DNA from 2 places in the Psychrobacillus sp. NPDC096623 genome. Region 2 is predicted to be linked to the other one. Evidence: predicted binding sites of a transcription regulator. Region 2 holds the regulator's gene; the other holds the start of a gene.
What was found. Region 2 encodes CtsR, which represses protease genes until heat stress. Its sites were predicted from a motif close to ATGGTCAATAAAGGTCAAACA; they were not measured.

Region 1 (6,101 bases), on a different contig from region 2:
ACCACCGAAGCCTCCTGGACCAAACATTCTAGTGCTATTACGTCTTCTACCTGGACCGCCTCCACCGCCGCCAGACATCATAGTCATAATTAAATAAATTACCACAATTCCAATGATAATGGTTGGAAGTGAGATTCCACCGCCTGTAGAGCCTGCGAGTGGAGAAGGCTCTTGTGGACTTGCCAACTCGGTATCCCAACCATATTCGGTAGCAACCTGATTATATAAGAGCTGATAAGTAGAAAGTATAGCTCCTGGGACATCCCCCTGCTCTAAAAAGGGAAGTGTGTACTCTTCTATGATTCTCCCCACTTTTCCATCAGGTAAAGCGCCCTCTAAACCGTAACCGACGTTTATATAAACCTCCCGATCACCTACTTTGTTAGGGTCCATCTCTAGTAATAAAAGGACGCCGTTATCCTTCTCTTCATCCCCAATACCATATCCACGCATCACATCAACCGTATATGTCGAAACGTCTTGACCTTTTAAAGACTCCACTGTCATCACGACAATTTGCGCACCAGTTGCATTTTCTAAATTTTGTCCAAGTGTTTCTATTTCCTGCTCCTGCTCCTCTGATAGCACGTCATAGAAATCCTGTACATATAGTTCTCCAGGAATAGCAGCTGGATAGTCCGATTTGGCAAACGTTAGCAAAGGGAACAACACTGTAAGGAGAAGCGCAAGTGAAATCGCACGTGCACTTTTCTTCATCAGTCTCCAGCTCCTTCAAAATCAACTACTGGTGCTTCTTCTGCCCCCTCGGTTGATTGGAAGTATTCTTTTTTATCAAAGCCAAACATCGAAGCTACTATACTTCCAGGCATCCGTTTTACTTTTTTATTGTAATCCGAAACTACTGTATTATAATCCTGTCTTGCTACAGAAAGTCTATTTTCCGTACCAGCAAGCTCATCCATCAACTGTCTAAAGTTTGCATCTGCTTTTAGATCTGGATAATTTTCTACCACTACTAATAATCGGCTCAGAGCTCCAGATAATTCATCATTCGCCGTAGCTTGTTCTTCTGGTGTCCTCGCTCCTGCCAATTTAGATCTTGCATCCGCAATATTCCCAAGCACTTCTTGTTCATGCGCTGCAAAGCCTTTAACTGTATTAACTAAGTTTGGTATTAAATCCATTCTTCGTTGCAGCTGGTTTTCAACTTGCGCATATGCGTTGTTTACGTTTTCTTCTTTGTCTACAAAACCGTTATAGCTTGTCATGAATATCCCTGCAATAACAGCAATAATTACAACTACAATGATTATTGGTATTAATAATTTCTTCATTTGGCTCACCTCTTTAATAATTATAGTCTTATTGTACCTTTATATTTAAAATACAAAACCTATTCTATTTACGGAATGAAGTAAACTAAGTTTCATAATTCTTTAACTGAAATAATATTCCATTAAGCGAGTAATCCATGATTGAACACGACTATCTGTAATTAGAGCACTAGTAAATCTATCTTAAGAGAAAGTAAACAATTATGTACCGAGAGTAACACAAACGAGGATGGATTAAATGATGAATCTTTCTTATGTAGTTTAGTTATTGCATTCAGTGGTAATGATTATTAAATAAAATCTTTCTTTTCATTCTAAAAAACGAGGTGATTTTGATGAGCGATATTTTGCCAAAAGAAGCTGTTGATACGCTTGAACAAATTCAGGGGAAATTTCCAGGCTATCGTCGTGCTCATGCTAAAGGAGATTTTTATGAAGCTATTTTTACCCCGAATGGCAATGCGACAGCCTATACCTTTGCACCCCACTTGCAGCAAACACCAGTGCCCGCTACAGTTCGTTTTTCTAATAGTCCCCCAAATCCTACTGCGGCAGATTTCCTATCTCCAGCAAAAGGAATGGCTATCCATTTTCATCAACCCGATGGTTCTATTAGTCACCAAGTTTGTGCAACCGTTCCCATGTTCGTCACGAAAGATCCCAAAACTTTTACGGACATGCTAAAAATATTAACCTCTCACAAAACTGGCATTCATTCAATTGATTTAGGTCTAGGTATAACACAACTTCTCACTACCTTCCCAGAGCATAAAAATACATTACTGGCGCTAAAGGAACAGCTAAAGCAGCCACCAATAAGTTATGCAACTCTAAATTATTTCCCAATACACGCCTTCTATTTTGTTAATGCTGAAGGCAAGCGGCAGGCTATAAAATACGAGTGGCATCCAGTGAAGCAGGAAAAATCACCTTCTATCCTTAATAGACTTAACTTATCTACCGATTATTTGAGCGAGGATTTGGAGAGACGACTCGATAAAGGAACTGTAACATTCGAGCTTTACATTCGATTAGCGGAGAACACAGACTCTACTGATGATCCTACCAATGTTTGGCCAGATGACAGACAAAAAATTCTAGTAGGTCAATTGGCTATTAATAAAAAAATATTTCCAACAGAAAGTCTTTTGTTCGACCCTACTATCGTTGGAAAAGGAATAGAGTTACCCGACGATCCAATTTTACATTTTAGACATGAAGCCTATGCAGTATCCTACAATAGAAGAAATAAAGAAAACAAAAAAACACCCTAAACATATTATGTTAAGAGTGTTTCTCAGCTTTTTATATTCCCTCGATGAAGATCGAACTCACATTACAAGCTTCTGAGGCCTTTGTGTTATCCAATATCAAAACGCAACCAACTTGAAACATGAGTGATGGCTTTTCTAGTTTTTTATTCGATAGAATGAACTAATTACGTGATTAATGTTATGAGTGACCGTGTCCATGACTACCATAATTCCCATGAGACCATGGGTAGCCATATCCCGGATTCATTGGATAATATGGGTACGGTTGGTAATGTGGGTAATACGGGTAATATGGGTAATACGGGTAATATGGATAATGTGTATGCTGCGGATAATGTGGATACCTAGGATAGCCTTGATGATGATTCGGACTTTCTTCTCGCCATTCATTTCCATATGGTAAAACCAATCAACTTCACTCCTCATTCTAATATACACTCTTTTTAGAGTATGCATCTTTGTGAAGAGCGTTTGGGTTAAATTTGGGTCCATAATTTTTTTTCCATAAAAAAAACCTCCGTTTGCTTTATCGCAAAATAAACAGAGGGCTACGTGCTATTTTGTATCATTATAATAACACATAAATTCTTAGTAAAAACGTTGGAACGGTATGCCCTCGGCGAGGATCGAACTCACATTACAAGCTTCGGAGGCTTGTGTGTTATCCATTACACTACAAGGGCTAGCGACTTATCTATTATACAAATAGAAGGAACATAATTCAAGCTAACTTTTTGAAGCTTAATATTTGACCTTCCTTGACCATTATGTGTATGATAAAGTTACAACTGAGGGAACTTTTCTCAGTAACTAACTAATTTAACCCACCTTTGAAGGAGGCAATCAGGATGAATTTAATTCCTACAGTTATTGAACAAACTAATCGTGGAGAACGTGCATATGACATTTACTCTCGATTATTAAAAGACCGTATTATTATGCTTGGAAGTGGTATTGATGACAACGTTTCAAACTCAATCGTTGCCCAATTACTATTCCTAGAAGCAGAAGATCCAGAAAAAGACATCTCTATTTACATTAACAGCCCAGGCGGAAGTATAACAGCTGGTATGGCAATCTACGATACAATGCAGTTCATCAAACCTGATGTACAAACAATTTGTATCGGTATGGCAGCTTCTATGGGAGCATTCCTGCTTACTGCTGGAACAAAAGGTAAACGTTATGCACTTCCTAACGCAGAAGTAATGATTCACCAACCACTTGGTGGAGCACAAGGGCAAGCAACGGAAATCGAAATTGCTGCAAAACGTATTTTACATTTACGCGATAAGTTAAACCACATTATTTCTGAACGTACTGGTCAACCAATCGAAGTAATTGCAAGAGACACAGATCGTGATAACTTCATGACCGCTGAACGTGCAAAAGAATATGGCTTAATTGATCATATTATCGATCGTAGCGAAATGAAAAAAGCATAAGAAGTCGATGTAAAAATCCCAAAGGATTAATCCTTTGGGACTTTTTTAATATTAATCAAGTATATTAAAATTTAACCATTAACAATACATTATGAGGATTAATCATGGATACCACTTCTGATTTCCATTACAGGTGGACGCGTTTCGCGGTGTGAGTAGTGAGCTATTACCGCAGCACATGCGTCGCTTTGACATCTCATCTGTCTACTCATCCCGCCGAGGTCGCCACCTAATACACGAATAATATTTGATACTGCATTCAACTATCTTTATATTTAAAGTGGATTTTGTTGAGTGTAGCGCAGGGCAATGACTCCAGTGGGACAGTACGTGGGAGAGACTACAGGCTCGAGCCGTGCCCACCGAAAGCGACCGCCCGGAGCGGAATCACATTGTCAGGTTTCATTTCTTTACTATTTATTGTCCGTTTTTTTCTTACTGCTACACTTAAATTGAATATTCAAGATAAAAAAAAGCCCTTTCGTCTTAAGTGACTAATGAGGCCGTTCATTTTTATGATTCACTTGAGATAAACTTCCCTAAAGCTTCTACTGCTTCCTCCGCATCAGAACCATCAGCACTTAAAACCACCGCTGTTCCTTTACTGATCGCCAAGCTCATAATTCCCATAATGCTCTTCGCATTAACTTTTTTAGTATCTTTTTCTAAAAAAACGTCCGCAATATAACGATTTGCTTCCTGTACAAAAAGTGCAGCCTGTCTTGCTTGAAGTCCTGACGCTAATTTTACTTCCACCTGCTGTTCTGCCATTGTCTACTCCCCATTTCTCTAAATTGTCTCTCCATTGCGCAGCATATCTGCTATTTCATCAATCTTTCGCAATCGGTGATTTACACCTGATTTACTCACATTTCCAGTAGAAACCATCTCACCTAGTTCTTTCAGTGTAACATCTTGGTACTCTACACGTAACCTAGCTATTTCACGAAGTTTTTCTGGTAGCTGATCTAAACCGATGGAATTCTCAATAAAACGAATATTGTCCACTTGGCGAATAGCTGCACTGATTGTTTTGTTCAGATTGGCCGTTTCGCAATTGACAAGGCGGTTTACGCTATTTCGCATATCTCGTATGATTCGAACATCTTCAAATTTCAGTAATGCTCTATGGGCTCCCGCAATACTTAAAAAATCGGAAATCTTTTCTGCTTCCTTTAAATATGCAACAAACCCTTTTTTTCGTTCAATTGTTTTTGCATTCAATTCATATTCATTCATTAAATCTACCAATGCATCACTATGTGTTTTATAAGAAGAATAAATTTCTAAGTGATAAGATGAGGTTTCCGGATTATTAACCGATCCTCCTGCTAAAAAGGCTCCTCTTAAATAAGCTCTTTTACAGCAACTTTTTTGAACAAGCTCTTTGGAAATGGAGTATTCAAATTGAAAGCCATCCTTTAATATTTGAAGATCTTCTAACAGGTTTTTTGCACCGTCCCGAATACGACAAATATAAATGTTGTTCTTTTTCAATCTCATTTTCTTTCGAACAAGTAATTCTACTTGATATGGATATAACGATTTTATCAATGTATATAGTCTTCTCGCAATAGCTGCATTTTCTGTTTGAACGTCTAAGCTTAACATTTTGTTGCTAAAAGAGAGTGATCCGTTCATGCGTATAAGCGCAGAAAGCTCTGAACGTGCACAGCAAGGCTCATTTTCTTCCTGGGTCATCTCTTTTTTAGTTTCAGAAGCAAACGACATATTCCGTTTCCCCCTTTCTCCTGGACAGTTACATTTTTAAACCGTCTGCGTATTCTACAAGCCATTTCGCAACTTCCGTTGCATCATGACGAACTGCACCGTCATTAACGACTGAAATGTCTTTTTTAACAATGTCTATATTTAATTTTTCTAATTCATCAATATCTATTTTAACAGGAGATGCCTGCTCTTGTTTGTATAAATATCTAACATTTTCAGGAATTTCTTCCTTACTTATTAACACTGCATCTAAAAAGTTATCCCCTACATGTTCGATCAGTGCATTTACATGATCATATGCAGAGTAATTACCTGTCTCTCCAGCCTGTGTCATTAAATTACAAATATATACTTTC
Region 2 (6,101 bases):
AAATGAGCCAATAGGACGTTTTGGATCTTTCAAACCGGCACGTGCACGACGAATAGCTCTTGAAATCGCGTCCACTGCTTCACTTTGACCAATAACTCTTTCATGTAATTTATCTTCTAGTTTTAATAACTTTTCAGATTCTGTTTGTGCTAGTTTAGAAACTGGTACTCCAGTCCACATAGAAACAACTGCAGCAATATCCTCTATTGTTACTTCAGACTCTTCTTTTCCTTGCTTCTCTTTCCAGTTGTTTTTCATTTTTTCTAGTTCATCTTTAAGCTTTTGTTCTTTATCACGGAATGATGCAGCTTTTTCAAATTCCTGACTTTGTACTGCTGCATTTTTCTCAGAACGGATTGCTTCTAGTTTAGTTTCTAACTCTTTTAAGTTAGGAGGTGTTGTATACGAACGTAAACGCACTTTAGATCCTGCTTCATCTATTAAATCGATGGCTTTGTCGGGTAAGAAACGATCAGAAATATAACGATCGGACATTTTCACCGCGGCTTCTACCGCCGCATCCGTAATTTTCACACGATGATGCGCTTCATAACGATCACGTAAACCGTAAATAATTTGGATAGCTTCCTCTACAGAAGGCTCATCTACTTGAATTGGTTGGAAACGACGCTCAAGTGCAGCATCTTTTTCAATATATTTTCTATACTCATCTAACGTTGTTGCACCAATACATTGAATTTCTCCACGAGCAAGAGCTGGTTTTAAGATATTCGAAGCATCAATAGCACCCTCCGCTCCACCTGCACCAATTAACGTATGAAGTTCATCAATGAATAAGATAACATTGCCCGCTTGGCGAATTTCATCCATCACTTTTTTCAAACGATCTTCAAATTCCCCACGATATTTTGTACCAGCAACAACCGTACCCATATCAAGTGTCATTACTCGTTTATCGCGTAGGATTTCAGGCACTTCGTTTTGTACAATTTGCTGTGCTAGCCCTTCAGCAATAGCTGTTTTACCAACACCTGGTTCTCCAATTAGAACTGGGTTGTTTTTTGTACGACGAGCTAAGATTTCAATTACTCTTGTAATTTCTTTACTACGACCAATTACAGGGTCCAGTGTGCCTTCTCTTGCAATTTGTGTTAGGTCACGAGCTAAACCATCTAGTGTTGGTGTACTTGCTGGAGCAGCTCCATTATTTCCATTACCATGCGCTTGCTCTGTGCTTCCTAGTAATTGAAGCACTTGTTGACGAGCTTTATTTAAGCTTACTCCTGCATTGTTTAGAACACGAGCCGCTACACCTTCTCCTTCACGGATAAGCGCTAGCAATAGATGCTCAGTTCCAATATACGAATGCCCTAATTTTCGAGACTCATCTACTGAAAGTTCAATCACTTTTTTCGCACGAGGTGTGTAGTTAACGATGGGTCCAACTTCCTCTTTACCTGCTCCTACTAACTCCTCGATTCCCGCTTCGATTACTTTCAGGTCTACTTCAATTGCTTCTAATGCTTTAGCAGCAATTCCACTACCTTCACGGATAAGACCAAGTAATATATGTTCCGTCCCTATAGATTCATGCTTTAAGCGAATAGCCTCTTCTTGTGCTAGTTGTAATACTTTTTGAGATCTTTGTGTAAAACGATTAAACATCATTCAGATTCCTCTCCTTTTGTTTTCTGTTTTTCTTCTTTTTGCAATCGTTCCCTTAACAGCTTCGCGCGAAACATATCCCGCTCGGAGGTATTCAATGAAGTTCCTGCATATTTTTGTAGGAATCCTGGTTGCATAAACACCATACATTCATTCAAGATAGATACATCCACATCTTCTATGAGTCCCATATCAATCCCCAATCGCACATCTGATAGGCATCTTGCTGCTTCATCGGTTGCCATAATACGAGCAAATGATAAAGTTCCTAAAGATCGATATAGTCGGTCTTCTAGTGTATTGGCCGAATGCTTTATAAGTGCATCTCGTGCTTCTCTTTCTTTTTGAATAATTTGTTCGGTAATACTCTGAAGATCAGCAAGTATGTCTTCTTCTGACTTACCAAGTGTGGTTTGGTTGGACACTTGATATACATTACCGAGCGCTTCACTGCCTTCTCCGTAAATTCCTCTAACAACCATTCCTAGTCTTGAAATAATCGTTACAATCCTATTCATTTGCTTTGTCATCGTTAATGCCGGCAAGTGCATCATGACAGATGCACGTAAACCAGTACCTGTATTGGTGGGACAGCTTGTTAAATAACCAAACTGCTCGTCGAACGCATACGGTAATTCCTTATCTAATACACGATCTAACTCATCTGCCTGCGCGTAGGCTTCTTCAATTTGTAGCCCTGGAAAAAGGCATTGTATCCGAATGTGATCCTCTTCGTTGACCATCACACTAACAGATTCATCATCCGACAACAAAACCGAGCCTGTCATCGGGGAGTTCGCAAGCTTTGGACTGATTAAATGTTTTTCTACTAATACTTGACGACTTAGTTCTGATACATCCTTTATATGAATGGAAGAAAATTGCATCTGCAATTCGTCACTTGCATCTAGCAAGGTGGCAGAAACAGATTGGTCAATTTTATGCGCCTCATCTTCTGTAAATGCTAAAGGAAAACGATAGCCATTAAGATTTCGAGCTAAACGTATTCTTGTACTCATCACAATATCTGAATGGTTTCCTTCTCCAGCCATCCAACTAGAAATGGAGTTATCTAAAAAATGATCAATTGACATCAGTTTGGTCACCTCCTGTAGAAAGTTGACTTTCCAAGTCCCTAGCTTCATCTCTCAGCTTTGCGGCCACCTCAAAGCTTTCACTTTCAATCGCTTCTTTCATTTGTGAGCGAATTATTTCTATACGTTTTTTTATAGCAATTTTTTCCCCTAGCGCACCTGGAGCCTTTCCAATATGCGTCGTATTGCCATTATGAAGTCTTTTAAATACATTTGGTAACTGTGGACGGAAACTGTTGTAGCAATTGGCACAACCAAATTTTCCTTCATCTAAAAACCGTTGAATTGACCAACCACATTCATCGCAAACAATCATGTTTTTTTGTTGTTTTTGTTGCATTGGTTGTTGTTCTGTTTGACTAAACCAGTTCGATAATAGTTGATGTAGAGATAATGGATCTTGTTTGTACTCTACATAAAACGGGTGGAGGCTATTTGCACAGACCTCACAATAATGTCTTTCAAAGTGTTCACCATTATGCACTTGCGTAACCGTTACTTTCGCTGGTCTTTGCTTACAATTTTCACAAATCACCTTTCAACACACCCCGTTCATTTTTCACTTTTTTCATACTTTAATGTTAATAACATGGCACATAAAATACGTGACCGTAGTTCATCTCTTGCTGGTAGTGGGATAGCTAGAGTCGTTCGATTTAAAGCTGCTAAAATGAGTTTTGCTTCACGCTTAGAAATAACATCCTCATCGATTAACCGAAAAACGATATCTTCCGTTACAGATTCTGAAGCCCCATTTTCTAGTGTTTGTATAATATGCTCTATTAAATCAGCTTTTGTATGAGCTCGAACGCGGAGGATTCGAATATATCCCCCTCCACCTCGTTTACTTTCTACTAAGTATCCGCGGTCTTGGGTAAATCTTGTATTGATTACATAATTTATTTGAGATGGAACACACTGAAATTTTTCTGCAATTTCACTTCGCTTAATTTCAATTTGTTCCTTACTTCCTTCTTCTATAATTGCCTTCAAATACCCTTCAATTATGTCAGATATATTTTTCATCTTCTCACCTCTTCTCACAAACTGACTTTGACTAACTTTGACTATATTATAACGAGATTTTTTCGCATGTGCAATTGATACGATTTGCCCTTAAAAAGAAGAAAAAACTACAAACAGTCGTTTGTAGTTTAGGATATATCAAAATGAATATTCATATTCAATAAATCTTTTTTTCCTCATATGTCAGTTGTATGATATAGAAATCCGGTTCTACTTCAATTTCCGCTAATTTTTTAAAATTATATCTCTCATATAACGTGATTGCAGGTACATTTTTTGCACCAGTTGATACAACTACCTTTTTATCATTAGCCTTGACTGTTAATAGATAGTTTACTAATTCCGATGCAATCCCTTTCCGAAAATGATTAGGGTCTACTACAAGTCTACATATATCAATCAGTTCATTTGTATCTTCATAAGAAATAAAACCTACCAATTTCGAGCCATCCAATTTTCCAATAAATAGTTCGTTGGAATTTTTTATATCTTCTACAGTGTCCAAAAGCTGTGGAATCCCATCAAATCCGATTAAATCAGCTTCTACTTTATACGCTGGTAATTGAATTGACAAAATACATTCAGCGACCTTTTCTTCCTTGTGATTGATTAACTGAATCATCCGTTACCTCACATCTAAAATTAGATTTTCTTTTTATAATTATTTCGTTGAGACTTCGTAATTTGCTTCCATTTATTCGTTTCTGCTTTTTTAGCTACTGCATCGTTTTTTCGATCGATATGCGCAAGTTCTCTCATTAGTTTTACATAGCTTTTATAGCGTTCTTGTTTAAGCACACCGGTGTAAATAGCCTTCTGAATCGCACAGCCTGGCTCTTTTACATGCTGACAATCACGAAAACGACATGTTAACGCGAGCTCTTCGACATCCTGGAAGCTAGCGCTAACCCCATCGCTCGTATCCCAAAGCTGAAATTCTCTCATACCAGGCGTATCGATCAGTAAACCACCTTCTGGTAATAACGTCAATTCCCTATGCGTTGTCGTATGACGTCCTTTACTATCATCTTCTCTAATATCATTCACAGTCATTACTTCAACACCTGACAATGCGTTTATTAAAGAGGATTTCCCTACACCAGAGGATCCGAGTAATGCACCTGTTTTATGAGCAGCCAACAGATTTCCTAGTTGTTCAATACCCTCTCCTGTAACACTACTCACTGCAAATATGTCAACACCAAATGCAATAGCTTCTACTTCTTTTATATAATACCCTATGTCATCGCAGGCATCTTTTTTCGTTAACACTACAACGGGTGTTGCTCCTGAATCCCATGCCGCCAATAAGTATCTCTCTAATCTACGGACATTGAAATCATGATTGAGCGACATCACTAGAAATACAAAATCAACGTTAACCGCAATTAATTGTATTTCGGTCGTCAATCCTGCCATTTTCCTCGAAAACTGTGAGCTACGAGGAAGTACTTCATGAATAATTCCTTTTTCTTCGCCTGGCATTTGTTCAAGGACAACCCAGTCTCCAACTGCCGGAAATGCTTCTCTTCCATGCTCGAACTTAAATTTACCAGAAAGTGAGCAGAGTAGCTCCCCTTCATTGGTGATCACTCTATATAAATTTTTATGCTCTAGCAGCACGCGACCAGCAATTCCACTGCCTGTCATTTTTTCTTTCCAATTACTATTCCAACCATATTGTTCGATTAAATTCAATTTAACTTCCTCCTAATTTTCATATAAAAAAACCATGACTGCACGAATCAGCAGCCATGGTTCCCCGATCATTAGTAAAGAAGCGTATATCTGTTTAGAGAAATACGGAGTGGGACATCATGAACTTACTGATTCGCGGATACGTATATACATTTGCCATAATTCCTCACTCCTTCCTTTAAGTTATTTTCAGAATACTACAAGTATTAATACTTCGTCAATCTAAATTATGCAAAATAATATTTGTAATATGGACACTGTATTAATTATATAGATGACAGGCCACGAAATGACCAGGCTCTTGTTCCTTCCAAGCAGGTCTTTTTTCCGCACATATGGACATCGCATGTGCACATCTTGTGCGGAACACACAACCCGAAGGTGGATTTATCGGGCTCGGAAGTTCTCCATGCAATAGAATACGTTCCCGTGCTTCCTCTATATCAGGGTCTGGAATAGGAATCGCAGATAACAAAGCCTGTGTATACGGATGAAGCGGATTTTCATATAATTGACGACTCGTGGTCAGTTCCACCATATGCCCCAAGTACATGACCCCTATTCGATCCGAGATATACTTGACCATCGATAAATCATGCGCGATAAACAAATAAGTAAGATTTTTTTCTTTTTGCAGCCGCTGGAGCAGCTTTACTA

Region 1: clpP (ATP-dependent Clp endopeptidase proteolytic subunit ClpP) is a predicted target of CtsR. The motif match lies at 3,315-3,335, and genes of this name have one in related genera.

The regions. Positions count from the first base shown of each region.
Region 1 covers NZ_JBIWER010000005.1:168,636-174,736, forward strand. Annotated here, with positions in the region: gene ACIQX2_RS14465 (TPM domain-containing protein) at 1-717, opposite strand, end outside; gene ACIQX2_RS14470 (LemA family protein) at 717-1,295, opposite strand; gene ACIQX2_RS14475 (catalase family peroxidase) at 1,631-2,569, shown strand; gene ACIQX2_RS14480 (hypothetical protein) at 2,748-2,978, opposite strand; tRNA gene ACIQX2_RS14485 (tRNA-Arg) at 3,181-3,252, opposite strand; gene clpP (ATP-dependent Clp endopeptidase proteolytic subunit ClpP) at 3,418-4,014, shown strand; gene ACIQX2_RS14495 (HPr family phosphocarrier protein) at 4,528-4,785, opposite strand; gene whiA (DNA-binding protein WhiA) at 4,804-5,745, opposite strand; gene ACIQX2_RS14505 (gluconeogenesis factor YvcK family protein) at 5,774-6,101, opposite strand, start outside.
Region 2 covers NZ_JBIWER010000007.1:59,307-65,407, forward strand. Annotated here, with positions in the region: gene ACIQX2_RS16650 (ATP-dependent Clp protease ATP-binding subunit) at 1-1,629, opposite strand, end outside; gene mcsB (protein-arginine kinase McsB) at 1,626-2,720, opposite strand; gene ACIQX2_RS16660 (UvrB/UvrC motif-containing protein) at 2,710-3,255, opposite strand; gene ACIQX2_RS16665 (CtsR family transcriptional regulator) at 3,273-3,746, opposite strand; gene ACIQX2_RS16670 (GNAT family N-acetyltransferase) at 3,904-4,368, opposite strand; gene rsgA (ribosome small subunit-dependent GTPase A) at 4,389-5,396, opposite strand; gene ACIQX2_RS16680 (ABC transporter ATP-binding protein) at 5,707-6,101, opposite strand, start outside.